DNA from 3 places in the Gordonia sp. i37 genome. Region 2 is predicted to be linked to each of the others. Evidence: riboswitches for the same ligand, from Rfam matches in the RefSeq annotation. Region 2 holds a riboswitch; each other region holds the start of a gene.

Evidence for each region. Region 2 has a riboswitch for S-adenosylmethionine ahead of B1964_RS08110 (amino acid ABC transporter permease). Riboswitches for the same ligand answer to the same signal wherever they lie in the genome.
Region 1: another riboswitch for S-adenosylmethionine. It lies ahead of B1964_RS18965 (aminotransferase class V-fold PLP-dependent enzyme); the one in region 2 lies ahead of B1964_RS08110 (amino acid ABC transporter permease).
Region 3: another riboswitch for S-adenosylmethionine. It lies ahead of B1964_RS06260 (bifunctional o-acetylhomoserine/o-acetylserine sulfhydrylase); the one in region 2 lies ahead of B1964_RS08110 (amino acid ABC transporter permease).

The regions. Positions count from the first base shown of each region.
Region 1 covers NZ_MVPX01000389.1:2,518-9,927, forward strand. The annotation lists gene B1964_RS18945 (MDR family MFS transporter) at 1-707, opposite strand, end outside; gene B1964_RS18950 (MarR family winged helix-turn-helix transcriptional regulator) at 704-1,234, opposite strand; gene alc (allantoicase) at 1,421-2,404, shown strand; gene B1964_RS18960 (hypothetical protein) at 2,426-2,857, opposite strand; gene B1964_RS18965 (aminotransferase class V-fold PLP-dependent enzyme) at 2,854-4,158, opposite strand; SAM riboswitch class IV at 4,176-4,289, opposite strand; gene B1964_RS18970 (isochorismate synthase) at 4,380-5,477, shown strand; gene B1964_RS18975 (HNH endonuclease signature motif containing protein) at 5,900-7,177, shown strand.
Region 2 covers NZ_MVPX01000163.1:3,075-10,484, reverse strand. The annotation lists partial or broken gene B1964_RS08135 (DUF177 domain-containing protein) at 1-79, opposite strand, end outside; gene B1964_RS08130 (DivIVA domain-containing protein) at 154-969, opposite strand; gene B1964_RS08125 (GNAT family N-acetyltransferase) at 1,107-1,826, opposite strand; gene B1964_RS08120 (ABC transporter substrate-binding protein) at 1,905-2,960, opposite strand; gene B1964_RS08115 (amino acid ABC transporter ATP-binding protein) at 3,075-3,872, opposite strand; gene B1964_RS08110 (amino acid ABC transporter permease) at 3,869-4,879, opposite strand; SAM riboswitch class IV at 5,012-5,120, opposite strand; gene coaD (pantetheine-phosphate adenylyltransferase) at 5,283-5,771, opposite strand; gene rsmD (16S rRNA (guanine(966)-N(2))-methyltransferase RsmD) at 5,784-6,383, opposite strand; gene ectA (diaminobutyrate acetyltransferase) at 6,616-7,143, shown strand; gene B1964_RS30380 (hypothetical protein) at 7,228-7,374, opposite strand; gene ectB (diaminobutyrate--2-oxoglutarate transaminase) at 7,373-7,410, shown strand, end outside.
Region 3 covers NZ_MVPX01000131.1:7,423-14,832, forward strand. The annotation lists gene B1964_RS06245 (DUF3017 domain-containing protein) at 1-107, shown strand, start outside; gene B1964_RS06250 (Hsp70 family protein) at 193-1,752, shown strand; gene B1964_RS06255 (homoserine O-acetyltransferase) at 1,817-2,965, opposite strand; gene B1964_RS06260 (bifunctional o-acetylhomoserine/o-acetylserine sulfhydrylase) at 2,990-4,324, opposite strand; SAM riboswitch class IV at 4,386-4,506, opposite strand; gene B1964_RS06265 (PE-PPE domain-containing protein) at 4,725-6,500, shown strand; partial or broken gene B1964_RS06270 (MFS transporter) at 6,693-7,410, shown strand, end outside.

The DNA of each region.
Region 1 (7,410 bases), on a different contig from region 2:
AGCGGTGCGACGGTCACCGCCAGCGCGGTGGCTCCCCAGTAGTCGGTGCGGCCACCGACGCCCTTGTTCTGGTCGTAGTTGAGGACCCGGTAGACCACGGCGAGGGCAAGGATGCCGATCGGCACATTGACCAGGAACACCCAGCGCCACCCGGAGACCCAGAGGATCGAGGACTGCCCGGCGAACAGTCCGCCGAGCACCGGTCCCAGCACACTGGAGGTACCGAACACGGCCAGGAAGTAGCCCTGGTACTTGGCACGTTCGCGGGGCGGGACGATGTCGCCGATGGTCGTCAGCGCCAAGGTGAACAGGCCGCCGGCACCGAGACCCTGGAAGGCGCGGAACGCCGCGAGCTCGTACATCGAGGTCGCCATACTGCAGGCCAGCGAACCGATCACGAAGATCGAGATGGCCAGCAGGAAGAACGGCTTACGCCCGTAGAGGTCGGAGAGCTTGCCGTAGAGCGGTGTGACGATGGTCGAGGTGACCAGGTAGGCCGTCGTGACCCAGGCCTGCATGTCGTAGCCCTGCAGATCGTCGGCGATCGTGCGGATCGCGGTCGAGACGATCGTCTGGTCGAGCGCCGCGAGGAACATGCCGAGCATCAGGCCGGTCAGCACCGTCAGGATCTGCCGGTGCGAGAGTCCCGCTCCGGCGTGCTCCTCCGGGGGACTCACCGCAGAGGTGGTGACGTTGTCGTTGGTCATGAGTTCCTCGTGGTCGTAGGGGCTGGGGGGATACGTGGTGATTCGGACGCCGGTGCCGTCTCGGATGGCCGGCGTTCGCACGCGGGCGGGACCAGGGTCTCGGCGGCGTCGACGAAGCGGGTGAGAAGGGTTACCAGGGTCGCCATTTCGTCGGCAGACCACTCGCTCATCGCGGAGTTCACCGCCGAGCGGCGGCCCGCGCGCATCGACTCGACGCGGTCACGTCCGGCGTCGGTGACGACGAGCAGCGTCGCGCGCCCGTCGTGCGGGTCGGCTTCGCGTCGGATGAGGCCGAGGTCGACGAGTTGACTGACGTGCCTGCTGACCGTCGACGGATCGGCGCCGAGTTCCGCGGCCAGCTCTCGCGAGCGCATCGGGCGTTTGGCCAGATGGAACAGGCCTTTGAAGGCCGCCGTCTCGAACTCACCGTCGGGCGTACGGAAGGTCGTGTGGACCGCGCGGTCGCGGATACGGACGTAGCGCGCGAGTGTGTCGAAGAGCTGATCGATGTCGCGATCTTCGAGCATGCCGATACCCCGATCGATGACGATGTCCGTTTTCCTTGCCGACCACAACTAGTTGTTGGCTGCATGTAGTTGGCGGCTGCAAGTATGCGCTCGAGTTCGTCGTCATGGCAAATCCCATTAGGATCGACGGTCGTGACCCCTGTCCCCCCACCGACGTCATCGGGTAACCGTCCGCACTTCACGTCCATGCCTGACCTGGCCTTACGGGACCTGGGCGGCGCCGTCGTGTGGACCAACGACGACCTCTTCGCGGAGGCACAGAACCTGATCAAGACGCCCCCGGCGCAGTATCAGCCCGCGACGTTCGGTCACAAGGGTCAGATCTACGACGGCTGGGAGACACGACGGAGGCGGGAGTCGGGAGTCGATCAGGCGATCGTCCGGCTCGGCGCGCCGGGTGTCATCTACGGCGTCGTCGTCGACACGGCGTGGTTCAAGGGCAACTATCCGCCGTTCATCTCCGTCGAGGCCGCCGCCAAGGAGGGCGTCGTCTCCGTCGACGAACTGCTGACCGACACCGAGTGGGTCACCATCGTCGAGAAGAGCCCCGTCGACGGCGACACCCGCAATCCGTTCCGGGTCGATGCGAAGGATCGCTTCACCCACGTGCGTCTGACGATGCATCCCGACGGCGGTGTGGCCCGATTCCGGGTCCACGGGCGCGGCGTACCCAACCCGCACTTCTTCCGTTACGGCCATTTCGACCTGGCCGCCTTGGAGAACGGTGGCCTGATCACGGCCTGCTCCAACATGTTCTACAGCTCGCCCAACAACCTGCTCATGCCCGGCCGTGCACGGCACATGGGCGAGGGGTGGGAGACCTCGCGTCGGCGCGACGACGGCAACGACTGGGTGCAGGTGCGCCTGGCCGGGCAGGGCCGGGTGAGTCTCGTCGAACTCGACACCAGCTACTTCCTGGGCAACGCGCCCGGCGCGGCGATGGTCCGTGGCCGCGACGGCGAAGACGGCGAGTGGTTCGAGGTGTTGGGCCGCACCGACTTACAGCCCGACACCCGCCACCGGTTCGTCATCGATCTCGACCGCCCGATGACCGAGGCGCGCATCGACGTCTATCCCGACGGCGGCATGGCCCGCCTCAAGCTGTACGGCCTGCTGACCGACGAGGCGCAGACCGAGCTCGTCGAGCAGTGGGAGCGCGGCGAGGCCTGAGCACGCCTGTTCCCCGGGATGTCAGGCCGCGCGCCGCTCCGCGAATGACGGCAACACCAGCTCGCGCACGCGGTGCCGCGTGGCCGAGCCGTCGAGTGAGACGAGGATGACCGCGTCGGCGACCTCGGCCGCGTAGATGTCGCGGATGAGGGTCACCAGACCGCTCGGCGTGCCCACATAGCGCACGGTGCCGCCGTCGATGTCGTCCGGGATGTGTGCGACCGCCGCCCGCGCCGATGCGGCGCTCGGAGCGATCGCCACCTCCACCTCGAGCGCGACCGAGAAGTTCGCGGTGTCACGGGTGCCGGCCCGCAGCAGTGAGCGGGCCCGCTGGGCGTCACGCAGCGTGGGTCGACGGACGACGATCGCCGACGACTCGGCGGGAACGTCGTCGGCGAGCGCGACCCGCAGCGACGGGCGTCCGATACTGATGCGATCGAGTTCGATGGTCATGCCGGGGCCCCTCCGGGTGAGGTCGAGATCAGTTGTGCCAGAGCGTTGATCAAGCGGTCGATGTCGGCGGCCCCGGTGCCGAGGCCGAAGCTCGCGCGCACCGCGCCGTCGGGGTGGCCGAGGCGAGTGAGGATCGGGTGGGCGCAGAACTTTCCGTCGCGCACGCCGATGCCGTGTTCGTCACTGAGATATTCGGCGACGGCGCGCGGCGCAATGCCGTCGACGCCGAACCCGGCGATCCCGACGCGATCGGTGATGTCGTCGAAGATGCGTAGTTCCTCGACGCCGTCGATCCGCGCGAGCCCATCGTCGAGGCGGCAGCGCAATTCGTGCTCGTGCAGGCCGATCGCCTCGAAGCCGATCTCGGTGATCGCCTCGCAGGCGGCAGCGATGGCGATGGCGCCCAAGACATTCGGCGACCCTGCTTCATGTCGCGCGGCACCGGTGTGCCAGGCGGTGGCCGCGCAGTTCTCGTCGGGGCCGTCGACGACGCTGACCTGCGCCGACGCCCCACCGCCGGCGAGGTAGGGGTCGGCGGCGTCGAGCCAATCCGACCGTCCGATGAGCACTCCCGCGCCGAACGGCGCGTAGACCTTGTGGCCGGAGAACACCAGGTAGTCGATACCGTGGCTGACCATCGACACCGGCCGGTGGGCGACGAGCTGGGCTGCGTCGACGAGGATGCGCGCGCCGTGTCGGTGCGCGATGGCGGCGATGCGTCCGATCGGCAGGACCTCCCCGGTGACGTTGGAGGCCGCGGTCACCGCGAGCAACGCCGCGGGCGCCGCCGCGAGTTCGCATTCGAGTGCGACGAGGGTGTCCTCGATGCCCGGGCGCGCGGTCACGATGCGGGCCGTCCCGGAGTCGCGCGAGACCCACGGCAGCAGGTTGGCGTGGTGCTCGATGTCGAGGACCACGACGTCGCCGGGGGTGCAGTGGGCCGCCAGATTGATCGCGTCGGTGGTGTTGCGGGTGAACACGACGGTGTCGTCGGCACGCCCACGCACGAAGCGCCGCACCGTGTCCCGGCACTGCTCGTAGCGACGGGTGGTGACCTGGGACAGATGGCCGGCGCCGCGGTGGACGCTGGCGTACTGGTGCAGCGACGCGGCGACGGCGTCGGCAACCGCGGTCAGGGCGGGGGCGCTCGCCGCATAGTCGAGGTTGGCGTAGGCCACCTCGCTCCCGTCGGCGAGAGGCACGTGTTGTCCTGCGCCGACGACCTCGGCGAGCGGCTCGATGGACGACGGATCTGCGCCCACGGTGGCGGCGATCGATGCGGGGGTGACGACAGCAGTCATCGAAGAATCTCCTTGGGAATCCACGCTTGCCGTGTCCGGGTGGTACACGGCCAGGTCGTCACCCGGAGCACCCCACCGCGGAGGAGGGTTGCCGACCAGCGAGCCGGGGCTTGTCACTGGCACTCATGACCTGCACCAAGGGTGGCCTATCACGTCCGAGGGTGTCAATTTTCACTCAGCGTGGGCGAAATCCCGACGCCGTCCGGCGCTAGGTTGGTCGAGTGAGCGGCGAACGTGTGGAAGATGAGGGAACGGGGCCTGCTCCGTTCGTGTTGTCGCGTCCGCACGGGGTGGTTCGCGCCGAGGGCGTCGCGCGACGGTTCACCGCGGTCTCCGACGCCGTCGACGCGCTGCGATCCGGTGCGGTGGAGTCGGTGGTCGGTGCGCTCCCGTTCGACCCCGCCGATCCGGCTGCGCTGTTCGCACCCACGCGGCTATATCGGGAACAGGCGCTCGGTGGGCGCGCCCCCGTCCGTCATTCACTGGCCCAACTCGTCGAGATCCCCGACGCCGCCACACATCGGGAGCGGGTACGCCGTGCGGTGGCCGCCATCGATGCCGGCGTCCTCGACAAGGTGGTGCTCGCGAGAACCGTTGGTGCGGTGCTCGATTCACCGGTCGGGATCGATGAACTCCTCGGCGCGCTGGCGCACGGCAACTCCGAGCACAATGCGTTCGCGGTCGACAGCGGCCACTCGTGGCTCCTCGGCGCGAGCCCGGAGTTGTTGCTGCACAAGAGCGGTCGCGAGGTGACCTGCCATCCGTATGCAGGTTCGGCTCCACGCTCGTCGGACCCGGATGCCGATCGCGAGGCCCGGGAGAAGCTCGCCGCGTCGGGAAAAGATCATCGCGAGCACGCGTTCGTCGTCGAGCATCTGCGCGAACGATTGGCGCCGATCAGCGACGAACTCTCCGTCGCGACCCGACCTCACTTGCTTTCCACCGGCGAGATGTGGCACCTGGCCACCCCGATACGCGCCCACCTCACCGATCCGGATGTCGGCGCACTCGACCTGGCCCTCACCCTGAGCCCCACCCCCGCGGTGTGCGGGACACCGACCGAGGCTGCGGCACAGTTCATTCGGAATCACGAGGAACCACGCGGACTCTACGCCGGCGCCGTCGGCTGGGCCGACGCGCGTGGCGACGGTGAGTGGATGGTCACCATTCGTTGCCTCGAACTCGACGCCGACCGACAAACCTTTCGCACGTGGGCCGGCGGCGGTATCGTCGCCGACTCCGATCCCGATGCCGAACTCGCCGAGACCACCGCGAAGCTGCTGACGGTATTGCGAGCGTTGGGTATCGACGACCACTGATCAGCAGGCCACCTCCCCCGGTGGTCGAAGCTTGCTCGAGTATCCCCCCCAAATCGATGGTCCATGCGCACCCCCGCACCCGGACATCCCCACCGCATCGACGATCCAGGCCCCCGCACTCAGCATCCTCTCCCCATCGACGGTCCATACGCACCACCCCATACCCGAGCAACCCCTCCCCATCGATGGTCGAGGTGCACGGCGCCCCAGGCGCCGGGCCTCGAGACCCGGCGAGATGACAGGTATCGCAACCACATCCATCGACTACAGCAAAAACCGCGCCCCTACCACACCCGGCCGACAGAAAAGCATCGCCGAAACACGTTGTCCACAAGCAGAATTGACCAAAATACCCCTTGCATCGAACACCCTGGCGAGGTACACTGGACCCATCACACCGATCAGCCACCGGGGAGGGGCCCATGATCGAATCCACTACAGTCCTTGACGCGCAAACCGTTGACGCCGAAGCAACCTTCGCCACCATCGTCACCCAACTCAGCGACCTGCAATGGAATCCCGACATGACCGGACCCCAAGCCTTCGGCGCCATGAAACAAGTCCTCCTGCTCCGCAATCTGGTCGATCACCACGCCACCACCCTCACCGGCGAACTGGACCGGTTAGGGGTGGCCGACCACAAAACCACCCGACTGCGAGAACTGTTGATCAGCATGGGCTTCGCACCCGCGGTCGCAGGTCGGTATGTGCGGATGGCCGGCACCACCGATATCGATCTGTTGTTGGCGCATGCCGCGGACGGGTCCATCTCCTCCGAACACACCGACGCCATCGTCCGCGGACTGGCCCACATCGACACCCGCTCTCCCGAACCCATGGACACCGTCCAACGGTGCGAGTTTCTGCGGAAACTGCTGTCGCACTACTTCGCCGGATTCACCCCCGCCGAGATCAACCTCTACGCACGGCAGCTGGGAAACGAGCTCGTCGCGGAGACGCCCGGCGGGCTACCGGCGGCGGAGGACAAGAACATCAACTCCTACACCGACCGCATCACCGACGACGGCCGGCTGGAAATCTCAGCGAACCTCGACATCATCGCCGGTGAAAAGACCCGCACCCTGATGGAAACCTTGTCGGCTCCCAAGCCGCAGCCCGACGGATCCCCGGATCCGCGGACGCCCGAACAGATCTGCGCTGCCGCGTTTGAGACGATCGTCGAACTTGCGGCACAAGGATTGGCGGACACAACCTTCTCGGCCAAACCGACCAACGGCCTGTTGTGGACGTGGTCGGCCGACAACCCGGCACTCGGCGGCGAGTTGCAGAACATGGGTCCGATCACCGAAGCGACCGCCAATTTGTTGTCGTGCGACACCACGATCACCAAAATCGTGCTCGACCCCAACGGTGTACCGCTCAGTGTTGGTGAAGAGAAACGCTTCTTCACACCCGGCCAACGCAAAGCGTTGTTGGTCCGCGACCGTGGATGCATCAAATGCGGCGCCCACGCCGGCCGCTGCCAAGGACACCACGTGCAGCACTGGGCCGATGGTGGTCCCACCGACCTCGACAACGGCTGCCTCCTCTGCACCAGTTGTCATGACGATGTCCATCACCACGGCTGGGACATCATCATGGGATTCGACCGCCACCCCTGGTTGATCCCACCCGCCAGCATCGATCCGAAACGACGACCAGTGCCGTCGTATCACCGACGGACCATGCGACTCGACTAAGCCGCAGCCTGACCTACGCTGCCCCACTACCTGATTCCCCGCACCCGGCATCGCCGGGACCGCATCTGTTGTTTGAGAACTCCATAGTGAAACCCACCCGATGGTCGAGGCGTTAGAGCTGCCGTGGCCGGGAAACCCCTTCGTCACAAGGGGTCTCGAGGCTCGTCGCTGGCGCTCCTCGGCACCTCGACCACCGGGATGGGCGTCTTCCCCCGATGGTCGAGGTGCGAGCC
Region 2 (7,410 bases):
TGTCGAGCACGAAGGGATCACGGGCGTGCGCGGATGCCTCACCCGTGCTCACACCTGGGGTCACTGCGTTTTCGGCCACAGATGCACCATACGCCCGGGTCAGCGAATCCTCGAATGAGCTCGCCCGGCCCGTGTCGGCACCGCTTCGCGGACTCAGACCGCGAGCGGCGAAACGTCGTCGGCGGCCTCGGACCGGGCCCGACCGCGGGCCGGATCGTGGTCGACGCTGCGGGGATATTCGACGTAATCGTGCATGCCCGCGCCGGTACGCAGCTGATGGCGACCGCGGTTCACCGACCGCAGGGTGTTGGTGAGGGTTTCCTCGAATTGCGCCAGCTTCTCGTCGACGTAGACGTCGCAGTCACCGCGCAACCGGTCGGCCTCGGCGTGTGCCGCGTCGATGATGCGCTCGGCCTCGGATTTCGCGGCGGCGACGACCTCGGCCTCGGACACCAGACGCTGCTGTTCGGCAATGCCGTCGGCGACCGACTTGTCGTAGGTGTTGTTCGCGGCGTCGATGGTGCGCTGCGCCTCGGCGCGTGCCCGCCCGGTGACGGCCTCGAATTCGCGGGCCGCGCTGGACGAAAGCCGCCGAGCCTCTTCGGTCGCGTCCTCGACGAGGGACTTGCCGTGATTGCTTGCCTCGTCGACCATGCGGTCGGCCTGCGACTTGGCGTCGGCGAGGATGCGGTCGGCCTCGGCACGGGCGTGGGCGAGCACCGCTTCCGACTCGGAATCGGCGTTGCCGATCACGGTGTCTGCGTGCGAACGCGCGTCCTCGAGCATCGAGTCACGGCTGTCGAGAACGTCCTGGGCGTCGTCGAGCTCACCCGGGATCGAGTCCTTGATGTCGTCGAGCAGTTCGAGCACATCTCCCCGCGGGACCACACATCCGGCGGTCATGGGGACACTCCGCGCCTCCTCGACGATCGCAACGAGTTCGTCGAGCGCTTCAAATACCCGGTACACAGCCACCCCAATCCGGCTCACGCCAATGGTCATCTGGTGAAACGTCTGTGACTATTGTGCCGAATGGGATGTGTGTGACTACGGAGGTCACAGTGATCGGCGTGTCGCGTGGTACGCGAACGCAACAGGGTGTGCGGTCAGTCGGGTATCCGGAACGACCCGAAGACCAGCTCCTTGCGCAGTTCGAAGCCCAGTGATTCGTAGAGGCGGATCGCCGTGACGTTCTCGGCCGCGGTGTGCAGGAACGGGATCTCACCGCGCCGAACGATCCCGTCGGCGACAGCCAGGACCAGACGCGACGCCAGCCCCCGACCCCGGTGTGCCGGATCGGTGCACACGGCACTGATCTCGGTGGCGCCGGCCGGATGTAGTCGCTCCCCTGCCATCGCGATCAACGCGCCACCGTGCCTGAGTCCGAGATAGGTGCCCATCTCGATGGTGCGCGGCAGGAACGGCCCGGGTCGGGTGCGGGCGACGAGGTCGAGCATCTCGGGGACGTCGTCGTCGGTGAGGATCACCGCCGCCGGATCCGGTGCGGACTCGACGGCACGGGCGATCATCTGCACACCGGGCAGGGCCATCGTCGTCGCCCAGCCGGGCGGCGGCGTCGGCATCGACCCCGAGATCGGCAGTGTGCCACCGGGACCGAAGAGCTCTACGGCGTCCGACCAATCCGCGGGGCCGGGATCGAGTGGGAACGCCGCGAACACCGACACGTCGCGTCGGTAGCGCAACACCCGTCCGCGCCGTTGCGCGAGATGCCGGTGGTGACCGGTCAGCGACGATCGGACCGGATCGTCGAGGACGTCGACACCCAAACGGGGCATCGGCGAAGCATCAGCCGTGCGCTCACTCATGACTCGATGATGTCCCATCGGCACGACTCCTTTTCCATCCCGCCCCTCTCTGTCCCACCCGTCTTCATCCCGGCCACCTCAGCTGTCGTTGCGCGGCAGACCGGGCGGATTCACCTGTGACGTCGGCACGGCCTCGGCGGAGAGGTTCCACGCGGCCAGCCACTTCGCGTACACACCCGTGGTGATCAGGTGGTTGATCGCGTCGGCGAGCGGCCCGACGAGTTCGTCACCCTTCTTCGTCGTGGCCGCGATCAATCCCTGCAGCGTCGACCCGGCCCCGGAATACGTGCCGGCGACACGGGTGGCTTTCGGGGTGCCCGCGGTCTGCCGGACGTGATAGGAGATGCTCGGATTCGGCGCGAGGTAGGCGTCGATCTTGCCCGAGGCAAGGGCCAGGTTGATCGAGTTGGCGTCCGGGAAGTAGACGACGTCGAGGGTCTTGCCCTCGGCGGTGAGCTTGTCCCGCCACTCCAGCAGTAGGCGTTCCTGGTTGGTGCCCGACCCGACGGCCACCTTCTTGCCCGCAAGGCTCTCGTAGTTGCCGTCGAAGTTCCAGGAGCTCGCCTTGAGCACTTCGAAGGCGATTTCGTCCTTGCGGTAGGTCGCGAAGTCGTATTTTTCCTTGCGCTCTTCGGTGACGGTGATGTTGGAGAATCCGACATCTGTTCGCCCGCTGTCGATTCCGACGAAGAGGTTCTCCCACGTGGCGTTGGTGATCACCGGTGTGAGCCCGAAGACAGCCGCTACGAGGCGGCCGAGGTCGGGTTCGGCGCCGGTCAGCGTGTGCTGATCGGACCCGATGAACGCCAGAGGCGGATACCCCGAGGGCAGTGCCCCGATCCCGATCGACAGCTCCCCGGAGTCACGCACCGCCGCCGGCAGCGCGTTGCGAATCGAATCGACCTGCGGCACAGTCACATCGATTTGGTTGGCGGCGCCGTTGGACACCGCCCCGATGACGACGTCGCCCGGCTTTCCGGATGGTTGCGCGGCGTCGGTGGAACCGCCCGAGCACGCGGTGAGCAGACCGCCGACGAGGCCGAGTGCCACGGTGACGGCACCGAGCCGCGTCGCGGCCCGGCGACGAGCGCGCGTTCGGGGGGTGACGCGATCGGCGGAACGCGTTGGTGACATGGAGTTACTCCGTTTCTGGGGTGTGACGGCAGGGAGGATGACGACGTGCCCCGGCGGGGTCGTCGACGGTGGTGGCGGTCGGTGAGTCGGTGTGTGGTGGTCGATGTGTGGCGGTCAGAGCACTCGGAGCAGGAAGTCCTTGGTGCGCTGGTGTGTCGGATGATCGAGGACCTGATCCGGGGTGCCCTGCTCGACGATGCGGCCGTCGTCGAGGAAGACGATGGTGTCGGCGACCTCGCGGGCGAAGCCGATCTCGTGGGTCACCACGATCAAGGTGGTGCCGGTGGCGGCGAGATCACGGATCACCGCGAGGACGTCGCCCACGAGCTCGGGATCGAGCGCCGAGGTCGGCTCGTCAAAGAGCAGCACCCCCGGCTCGACGGCCAGCGCCCGGGCGATGGCGACCCGCTGTTGCTGACCGCCGGAGAGCTGGCGCGGATATGCGTCGTACCTGTCCGAGAGTCCCACGCGCGCAAGGAGTGCGCGGGCAGCTCGCTCGGCGTCCGCGCGGGTGATCCGGCCGGTCGAGACCAGTGGTGCCGCGACATTCTGGCCGGCGGTGAGGTTGGAGAACAGGTTGAACGACTGGAAGACGTAGCCGATGCGGCGTCGCTGTCGCAGGATCTCGCGTTCGGGCAATTCCCGGAGACGGCCGCCGGTACGGCGGACGCCGATCAGTTCGCCGCCCACGCTGACGTGGCCTGCGTCAAGCCGTTCGAGATGGTTCACGGCACGGAGCAGGGTCGACTTGCCCGAGCCCGAGGGTCCGAGGATCACCGTCACCTCTCCCGGGCGGATCGTGAGGTCGATGCCCTTGAGGACGTGGTGGTCGGCGTAGAAGCGGTGGGCGCCCACGATCTGCACCTCGGCACCGGTCGACGTCGTGTCCGGTGTGATGGCGGCGCGCGTCATGCGGCACGCTCCCAGGGACGCAGGGCGATGCTCCGGCGAGCGCCGGCAACAGCGAACCGCAATCGCTGTATCGGCGTGGGGGGCAGGGTGCGGACCGCCCCTCGCGCGAAGTAGCGCTCGACGTAGAACTGCACGATCGAGACGGCGCTGGTGAGGATCACATACCAGACCGTCGCCACCATCAGCAGTGGGATGATGTCACCGGAATAGGTGCTCGACTGGGTCGAGACCACGCCGAACAAATCGAGTAGCGACACGTAGTAGACCAGCGATGTCGACTTGATCAGCCCGATCAGCAGATTCACATACGACGGCACGATGGACCGCAGAGCCTGCGGCAATGTGATGCGCAGAAAGTGATACCGACGTGGAATGCCCAGTGCGGCAGCGGCTTCGTGTTGGCCCGCGTCGACCGACAGGATGCCGCCGCGCACGATCTCGGCGGCGAACGCCGCCTCGTGGACGGTGATACCGATGACGGCGATCAGGAACGGGGTGGCGAGATCGGCCTCGGAGAAATGAAACAGTCCCGGGCCGAACGGAACACCGATACTCAGACTCTGGTAGAGCGCCCCGAAGTTGAACAGGATGAGGAGCAGTACGATCAGCGGGATCGATCGAAAGAACCAGACGTAACCCCAGCTGACCGCCGCGAGCACGGGATTGTTCGACAGCCGCATCAGCGCCAGGACGATACCCACGGCCAGGGCGAGCACCGCACTGTACGCTGCGACCTCCAAGGTGACTCCGAGGCCTTCGAGAATGACGGGGCGAAAGAACCAGTACCCGAACCGATCCCATTGGAAGAACGCGTTGGTGGCCAGGCCGTGGACCAACTGCGCGCCGACGATGAGCACGATCGCGGCGAGAACCCACCGGCCGGGATGACGCAGGGGCGCAACGCGTTCGGCGACCGGCGGCGTAGTCGTGCCCGCCGACGACGGGTGCGAGTCCCCCGACGGCGCCGGGTGTGGATCGGCACTCGTGGACGGCGATGGGGCGGACATGTCGGCACTCTCCTCCAACCGGGGAACGGGGCACGCGAGGAGAGGCGTGCCCGACGACACCCCGGGCGTATCCCGCGGGTACCGACGACCACGACGGCACGACGACTCCTCACGAAATCGTTGTGGCCGTTTCCATCACGCTTATCGGGACATTCCCGATCCGGTCGTCACCTGGGGCACCCCACCGCGATGCGAGGGTTGCCGGTCAACCAGCCAGGGCTTGACGTTGACGCTCATGACCGTCTCGCTCACGCTAATACCGCGCGCCGCAGCGGTCAGTATTTACATTCGTCGATGAGTGAAAGTCTCGTGGCGTCGGCGTCGGACACCATAGTCGTCTGACGCTGCGTTATTCGTCTGACGCTGCGTTCCTCAGACCTGCGTTCGTCAGACGCTGCGTTCGTCAGACGCTGCGTTCACCGGCCAGGATCGCCTCGAGGCGCCGGTGGATGTGCGGGGAGAGAAAAGGTGTCACGTCGCCGCCGAGCTTGGCGACCTCTTTCACCAGCGAACTCGAGACGTGCGCGAAGCGCGGATCGGTCAGCAGGAACACGGTCTCGACGTCGGCCAGCTCACGATTCATCTGCGCCATCGGAAGCTCGTAGTCGAAGTCCACCGACGAGCGCAGACCCTTGACGATGGAGTGGATCGCGTTCTCTCTGAGATAGTCGACGAGCAGGCCGGTCCACTGATCCACCCGCACATTGGGCAGATCGGCGCAGTCCTCCCGGATCAGTTCGAGCCGCTCCGGGACCGAGAACAGGCCGCGCTTGTTGGGATTGACGACAACGGTGACCACCAGCTCGTCGAAACACGCAGCAGCCCGCTCGACGACGTAACGGTGGCCGCGCGTGAAGGGATCGAAGGAGCCGGGGATCACCGCACTGGTCATACTCTGCAGAACCTACCCGGCCTCCCCGCCGGTGACTCGCGCGACCTGCACCGTGGTGTCGCCGTAGGACTTGTCGGTGACGACCTCCCAGCCGACCGGCCATCTCGTCGTGGCCCGGCGGCCCCGCTCGAGGACCAGTAGGCCACCGTCGGCGAGCCAACCGCCCGCGCCGAGCGCCGCGAGGTCACCGTGCACCTCGTCGTCGGTGAGTGCATAGGGCGGGTCGGAGAAGATCACATCGAAGCGACCCGTCACACCTACTCGGGCCGGGACCTCCGCTCGGGCCGGGCCGGCCAGGAACGCCGACACCGGTGCGGTGATCACCCGGCCCACCTCGGCGACGCCGAGCGCCCTCAGGTTGGCGGTGACGACAGCGGTGGCGCGACGACGGCTGTCGACGAACACGGCCGAGGACGCGCCACGGGAGAGTGCTTCGAGGCCCAGCGCACCGGACCCGGCATAGAGGTCGAGGATGGCGGCACCCTCCAGATCGATCCGGGCGTCGAGAATGTTGAACACCGCCTCGCGCACCCGATCGGAGGTGGGCCGGGTCCCGGCGTCGGGAACCTTCAGTGGTCGTCCGCCGTGGCGGCCGGCGATGATCCGGGTCACCGAACCATTCTCCCATTGCCGATTCGGTTGAGCCGTCCCCCTCGACGGGCGGCGCCACCGGGTCGTCACCGCGGTCGCCGCCGGACAATTCGCCCACCCGCAGCGAGTCGTCGCAAACGTTTGTGTCCCGCATCACAAATACCGGATGAACTGGGCATTGAGGGGGCATTTCCCCACCGATTGACGCAGGCAGGTGAATTCGTCGACACACGTTGTTAACGTCGAATGCGTTATGAGCCCGTCCCACACAAGAACGGCCCCATCACCCCTTCTCACTCTCGACTACCGGGTTCCCTCGGTGGCCGACGGTACCCGACTCTGGGAGATTGCCAAGGACTCCCAGGTGCTCGACGTGAATTCCAGCTACGCCTACGTACTGTGGTGCCGAGACTTCGCCGAGACGTCCATCGTCGCCGAGGTCGACGGCCGCACTGCAGGATTCGTCACCGGATATCGACGTCCGTCCGACCCGTCGACCCTCATGGTCTGGCAGGTCGCGGTCGACGACGCGTATCGCGGTCACGGGATCGCAGCAACGATGCTGCATCGACTCTTCGATCGTGCCGCACGACGCGGGGTGGTGGCCATGCACACCACCATCAGCCCCGACAACGTTGCCTCGCAACGATTGTTCGCATCGGTGGCTGCCGCTCGCGGACTCCGATTCGCCCGGCGCGACCTTTTCGCCGCCGGCGACTTCCCGGACGCACACGAGCCCGAGGACCTCTATCTGCTCGAGCCCGAGGTTCCCGAACCCTGATCCCGGGCAACAGGAGTCGGCTCCCGAGCCGGTCCTGATCCACCAGCCACACGGTCAAAGATGGTTCCGCACAACATGTGTCGATCAGGTTGCTCCGTACATGTTGGTGCGCACCGGTATCCCCGCGCGGGCCACGCCGATCCGCTCTGTGCGGATCTCACCTGCGGTGGCGACGCGACGCGCGCCCCGGGCGACGGCCTCACAGATTTCCCACATTGGAGGAATAACCATGAACGACCAACCCACCGCCAAGAAGACCTCGATCGA
Region 3 (7,410 bases), on a different contig from region 2:
GGTTGCTGCAGGTCAGGGGTAAATTCTTCGATGTCGCGGCAATGGCGTCGGCAGGTGCGCTGATCCTCTGGCTGGCGACGTCGATCGACCCTTTGGGCACAGATTGATTACACTGGTGACCTAAGCGTGACATTCGGGGTACGGACCCGACGCACAAACTCCGCCGAGCGGAGCGATTGTTAGCAACACTAAGTGGGGATTGACATCAGTTCGACGTTCGAGATCAACGACCAGGCAAGATCGGGCGACACCACGTCGCTGGGCGTCTCCGTCGGTGAGGGAATGATCCATTACGTCCTGCTCACGCACGACGAGGCAGGTCGCACCGCCCTCGAGGCGCGCGTCTTCGACGTCGATCCCACCGACGGACTCGATTCGGTGGGACGCGTGAACGCGGGCATCGACCTGATGCTCGACGCCGCCCGCGCCGCCGAACTACGCGTCGGCCCGATCGGGGTGGCGGCGCGGACCGCCACCCAGCGCCGTCGTCTGCGCTCGGGAGGGTCGGGTACCCGCCGTCAGATCCACCTCGGCTCCGATGAAGAAGCGGTCGCCGAATTCCTGACCCGAACCGGACAGATCGGACGATTCTCGTCGGTGGTCGTCGCCGATTGCGGCGACACCGGCGTGTCGCTCTACACCGTGGATCCGGCCGCAGGCCGGGTCGGGACGATCGAGAGGTCGACGGTGCTCAGCGGACGCCGGATCGACGAGGCGCTCGCCGACCACATCGCCGCGGAGGTGGACGGCGCCGACGCCGGCACCCGCACCAAGCGCCAGCGGGCCAAGCTGGTCAGCGCCTGCCGCACAGCGAAAGAAGAGGTCGCCGACCCCACGTCCGCCTCGGGTGCATCGACCGCGGGGCTGGGCTCATCGGCAGGATTGGCCGGGGTGTCGTTGACCTCGGCGACCGTCGAGCGCGTCGCCGGCCCGATGGTCGACGAGGCGCGCGAGGTGTTCGCCCGCTACCTCGCCGATCTCCGGTTGCGCGGTGACGCCCCCGACGCCGCGGTGCTGGTCGGTGGGTTGGCGAATCTCCCCGTCACCCGACGAATCGTGCCCGATGCCGGACTCGAACTCCTCACCCCGGCGTCGCCGGAATTGGCCGCGGCCACCGGTGCGGCGATGCTCGCCGGCAAGTCGGGAACCAACCGACTGGCCTTCATCGGCGGTCGCCGCGCGCGTAGCTGGTCGGCGGTACCGGTGGCGATCGTGGCCGGGATCATCGGTGCGATCGTGATGGCGGCGGTCGCCGTCGGCGCCACCGTGACCGACGACGCCGACCCGCTGCCTTCGCCGACGCGCACCGCCGATGCGCACACCATTGACACCACCCGGGATTCGGGATTCACGACGACGTCACATCACCAGACGACGTCGGTGGTGACCTCGGTCGCAGTGTCTTCGCCGACCTCGCCGGACGGGCACGAGCAACTCCCGAGTTGGGCGACGACCGAACTGCCGCTCACGACGTCGACGACCACCCTGACGCTGGTGCCCAACACCACCACGCCGTCGGTGACCACCCCGTCGACCACCACCCCGACCGGCCCGACACTGACCCCGTATCCGACGCTGCCGATCCCGTCCGGTCTGATCCCGTCCGGTCTGATCCCGAGCATCGTGCCGCCGCAGACGACCGCGCCGGGATTCGCTCCGGAAATCCGGCCCTCACAGCCGTCGTCGAGTACCGCGCAGGCGCCGAGTGCGGGGAATCCGGCGGAGACGACCACCACCACGCCCGCCCGCTGAGACGAGCCCGCCCACGACACCTGCAGGCGCGTGGGCGGGTCGGTCTGTGTCGGATGTGAGTGCGTCAGCGGCGAGCGAGATCCACGGTGCGCTTGAGGAGATCGGCGATCGCGTCGAACTCGGTGAGGAATCCGTCGTGGCCTTTGTCGGACCGGACCACCTGGAGCCCGCCGACGCAATTGCCGAGGCCCTCGGCGATCTCGGCCTGTAACCGCAACGGATACAAGCGATCCGAATCGATGCCGGCGACGATGGTCGGGACGGTGCACGAGGCGAGGGCGGCGGCGATCCCGCCCCGGTTGCGGCCGACGTCGTGGTGGTTCAGCACGTCGGAGAGCACCACGTAGCTGCCCGGATCGAAGCGCTCGATCAGCTTGTCGGCCTGGTGCTCGAGATAACTCTGAATCGCATAGCGACCGCCGAGAAGCGGATTCTCTTGCGCCTGAGGCGTATTGGCGAACCGCTCGTCGAGCTCACCCTCGAATCGGTAGGTGAGGTGGGCGATGCGCCGGGCGATCCCGAGGCCGGCGATCGGGGACCGTCCGGTGCCGTGGTAGTCGCCGCCCTGCCAGTCGGGATCGGAGGTGATGGCCGCGATCTGGGTGGTCTGCGTGCCGATCTGATCGGCGGTGGCACGCGCGCCGACCGCCAGCACCAGTGCGCTGCGGACCCGATCGGGGTACTCGATCGCCCACTCCAGCGCACGCGCGCCACCCATCGAGCCGCCGAGTACCGCGCCGATTCCCTTGATGCCGAGGGCATCGAGCAGGGCTGCCTCGGCACGCACCTGATCGAGCACGGTGATGTCGGGGAAGCGTGAACCCCAAGGCCGCCCTTGCGAATCCGGCGACGACGGGCCCGTCGACCCACGGCAGCCGCCGAGGACGTTGGCGGAGATGACACACCATTCGTCGGTGTCGATGGCCGCTCCCGGCCCGATCAGACCATCCCACCACCCGGGGGAGGGATGCTCGTCGGTGGGAGCGCCGGTGACGTGCGAGTCACCGGTCAGGGCGTGCAGGGTCAGGATCACGTTGTCCCGTGCAGGCGACAACGCCCCCCAGCGCTGGAACGCCAGGGTGACGTCGTCGAGTTGCTGCCCGTTGTCGAGAGACAACGACCCCAGACGCATTCGGACCATCTGCCCGTCGGGAACTCGTTCCCACTCGGGCTGATGCGTCGTGGTCGCCTGGGGGTCGATGCTCACCGACACGGGTGTTGTGCTCCTGTCCTCGAACTACTTGGCCGCCGCGAAACCCTGGTCGAGGTCGGCGATGATGTCGTCGATGCCCTCGATACCGACGGCCAGGCGCACCAGGCCGGGGGTCACGCCGGCAGCGAGCTGCTCCTCGGGGGTCAGCTGGCTGTGGGTGGTCGACGCGGGGTGGATGACCAGCGACCGCACGTCACCGATGTTGGCGACGTGGCTGTGCAGCGTCAACGCCTCGACGAAGCGCTTCCCGGCGTCGACGCCACCGGCGATCTCGAAGCCGATGATCGCGCCCTGCCCCTTGGGCGCGAGCTTCTGACCACGGGCATACCAGGGCGAGGACTGCAGACCGGCGTAGGCCACCGACTCGACCTGAGCGTGATCGGCGAGGTAGGCCGCGACCCGCTGCGCATTGGCGACGTGGCGCTCGACGCGCAGGCTCAGGGTTTCCAGTCCCTGGGCGAGCAAGAAGGCGTTGAACGGCGAGATCGCCGCGCCGGTGTCACGCAGCAACTGCACGCGCGCCTTGAGCGCGTAGGCCGGCGCACCGAGGTCGGCGAACACCGCACCGTGGTAGCTGGGATCGGGGGTGGTGAAGCCGGGGAACAGATCCTGACCATCACGCTGCACCCGCCAATCGAAGGTGCCGCCGTCGACGATGATGCCGCCGATCGCGGTGCCGTGCCCGCCGATGTACTTGGTCGCCGAATGGACGACGATGTCGGCGCCATGGGCCAGCGGGTTCAGCAGGTACGGGGTGGCGACGGTGTTGTCGACGATCAGCGGCACGCCGTTGCGATGGGCGACCTCGGAGATGCCCTCGATGTCGAGGATCTCGTTGTTGGGGTTGGAGATCGACTCGCCGTAGAACGCGCGGGTGTTGTCGCGGACCGCGGCCTGCCACGAATCGAGATCCTCGGGATCCTCGACGAAGCTCACCTCGATGCCGAGCTTGGGCAGCGTGTAGTGGAAGAGGTTGTAGGTCCCGCCGTAGAGACGCGGGCTCGACACGACGTGTCCGCCGTTCTCCACGATGTTGAGGATGGCGTAGGTCTCGGCGGCCTGACCGGACGCGACCAGCAGTGCTGCGACACCGCCCTCGAGTGCGGCGACCCGCTGCTCGACGGCGTCCTGGGTGGGGTTCATGATGCGGGTGTAGATGTTGCCCGGCTCGGCGAGGCCGAAGAGGTTGGCCGCGTGGGTGGTGTCGTTGAAGACGTACGACGTGGTCTGGTAGATCGGCAGTGCACGAGCGTTTGTGGCGGCGTCGGCCGATTGGCCCACATGGATCTGCTTGGTCTCGAAACTCCAGTTGTCGGCTGGGTTCTGGGCATCCGTGCCGTCATTGGCTACGTCAGACATGAAAATAGATCACTTTCTGCGGTCGGCAGGGTGTGGTGACCCTGATGGGGTCCGACCTTCGGACCCGCGCTTGCCGGGGATGCTCGTCGCGATCCCACAACCCGGTCATCACCCGGAGCACCCCACCGCGGTTGGAGGGTTGCCGATCAGCGAGCCGGGGCTTGACGCTGATACTCATGACCTGGCGACAAGGATATAACACGGTCGTCGTCGGCTGAGAACCCTCCTGCTCAGCCTGGTTTGCGTGCTGGACAGAAACGGTCCGTCCGGTTCGGGCGTGGCGGTAGGTGTCGCCCGGACGGACGAATCGCCGTCCTGATCTCGACCGATCCGCCGGAATCGGCCGCCCCGTCTGCCTACTCTTGCCACATCACGGTTCCCTCGCCCAAGGACGTGTCCGATGCGGCTCTCACCTTCCTTCGCCTCGCTCCGCGGCAGCATCTCGACCGGAGTGGTCGGGGCCGCGAGTGTGGCGCTCATCGCGGCCGCATTCTGGGGTCACGGGGTCGCGTCGGCGGAAACGGCGGCGGCGTGCAGTCAACCCGGTCGGGTGTTCATCGTCGGCGGTACGTGGAATTCCGACGGCTCCTATCTCGTGGGGATCGAACAGCGCTACACCGGGCACGGCGCCAACTGGGAGGAGCTGCCGAACAGTCCGTACTCCGGCGCGGGCGCCTACGAGATCGAGCAGGTCCCGTACTCCGCGACCATCTGGCCACTCGGGTCTGTCGGATACAACGCCAGCGAGGCCGAAGGGTCGGCCAACCTGGAGCAGGCCGTCGCCGCGTACCAGCAGCAGTGCGGTGCCGACAAGAAGATCGTCATCGCCGGCTATTCGCAGGGAGCGCGGTTGGCCGGCGACGTCCTCACCGACATCGGCGCGAATCGGCCGGTGACCATGGACGACGGCTCCACCTACGTCATCTCCACCACCGATTCCGACGGTGCACGCACGGTGTCGGGAGAGCTCTACTCCGATCCGCGGATGTCGGCGACGCTGTGGGGACAGGGGATCGAGGCGACCCTGGTCGGGATCATCCCCGGTCTGACCATGTCCGGAACCAGAGCAGTCACCGACTACGGGGGCCTGCCGGTGACCACCTACTGCATCGCGGGCGATCCGATCTGCGATCTCCCCGATCCGTTCCATGACCCGATCGGCGACCTCGACGCGCTCCTCGGCTACTGGGTCAAGCATGGTCAGTATCCGTTTCACATGTATCAATTCCCGGGTACCGGCACGACCTGGGACATGAACGGCGCGAACGAGCCCATGACATGTACGCAGAGCGGAGCGTTGCAGACCTGCACGATCGCCTCGCCCTCGTCGATGGCCATCCTCACCCAGAACCTCGTCGACGCCGTGGGCCTGCACTGGTCGGTCCCGGACCTCGTGGCCTACCGGTTCCGCCTACCCGACATCATCGGGATCACCCTCGCCGACTTTCAGCCGCCGATCCGGTGGGTCATGGACTGGTTTCCGCCGTTGCCGCAATTGGGCTACGGCGCGTACCTGCCGGATCTGTACGCCTTCGAGAACACCATCACCGGCGTGCTCACCTGGAACGGCGAGCTCTTCGAGCAGGGAGCCCAGGCGTTGCTCGCCAGCGGCAAGAGCATCGTCGCGCTGCCGCTCAATTTCGTGAGGTACTGGGTGGCGCGCGTCGTCGAGGGGATCACGACGGTGCCGAGGGGTTCGACGGGTGCGGGTGCGTCGGTGCTGTCGACCCCGACACATGTCGCGGTGCCGCTGGTTGCGTCCCAGCAGAGCGCAGTCGACGGTGAGACGGGCGCAGTCGACGGTGAGACGGGCGCTGTGGGCGATGAGGCGGGCGCAGTCAGCGGGACCGGGGGCGCTGTCGGTGAGGGCGGGGGCGCTGTCGGCGCAAGGCGGGCACCGGAGTCGAGCACGTCACCTGCTCCTAGTGCGTCACCTGCGCCGAGCACGTCACCTGCGCCGAGCACGTCACCTGCGCCGAGCACGTCACCTGCGCCGAGCACGTCACCGGAGTCGAGTTCGAGGTCCGAGTCGGGCGCGACGCCGTCGCCGTCGGCAACGTCGTCGCAGGAGAGTTCCGCGCCGTCACCAGGTGATGCCGGAAGCGGTTCCGCGCCCGATCAAATTACGGTGCCGACCCCGTCGTCGGTGAAGGAATCCGCTGCCGCCACACCGTGACGGGCGTCTCGATTCCGGTCCGACAAACCCGTGTGAACGAACTCACCCGCGTCGGCGGGAATCCGCGGCGGACGCGCCGTGGTTACGCCTCCCGTGTCGAAATCAGCCCATCCCACCTCCGCCGTGACCGCCGACGCGACGCCCGCGACCGGCGCGGCGCCGTCGGTGGCGTCCGATGATCTCGGTATTGCGTTGTCCGACAATGTTTCTCGTCGCCAGACGTCGCTACGCTGGGCGATCCTGGCGCTCGCGCTCGGCGGTTTCGGTATCGGGACCACCGAGTTCGTCGCGATGGGTCTGTTGCCCAATATCGCCGGCGCCCTCGATGTCAGCGAGCCCACCGCCGGGACGGTGATCTCGGCGTACGCGCTCGGCGTCGTGGTCGGTGCGCCACTCATCGCCGCCCTGACCGCCCGGATGTCGCGGCGCACCTTGCTGATCGGCCTGATGGTCGCCTTCACCGTCGGCAACGTCGCGACGGTGCTCGCGCCGTCCTTCGGCCTGCTGGTCGCGGCGCGGTTCGTGGCCGGTCTGCCGCACGGCGCGTATTTCGGGGTCGCCGCTCTGGTGGCAGCGCATCTCGCGGGTCCGGGCAGGCGCGCCAAGGCGATCGGGCAGGTCATGCTCGGCCTGGCGGTGGCCAACGTCGCAGGCGTGCCCATGGCTGCCTGGCTCGGTGAGCATTTCGGTTGGCGCAGTGCGTTTCTGGTGGTTGTCGTCGTCGGCGTGGCGACCGTCGCCGCCCTGATCCGCAGCCTGCCGTCGTTGCGTGACATGCGCGTCACCAACCCGGTCACCGAACTCGGTGCCCTGCGCCGCTCGCAGGTGTGGTTCACCCTGTTCATCGGAATCGTGGGTTTCGGGGGGATGTTCGCGTTCTACACCTACCTGAACACCACGTTGACCACAC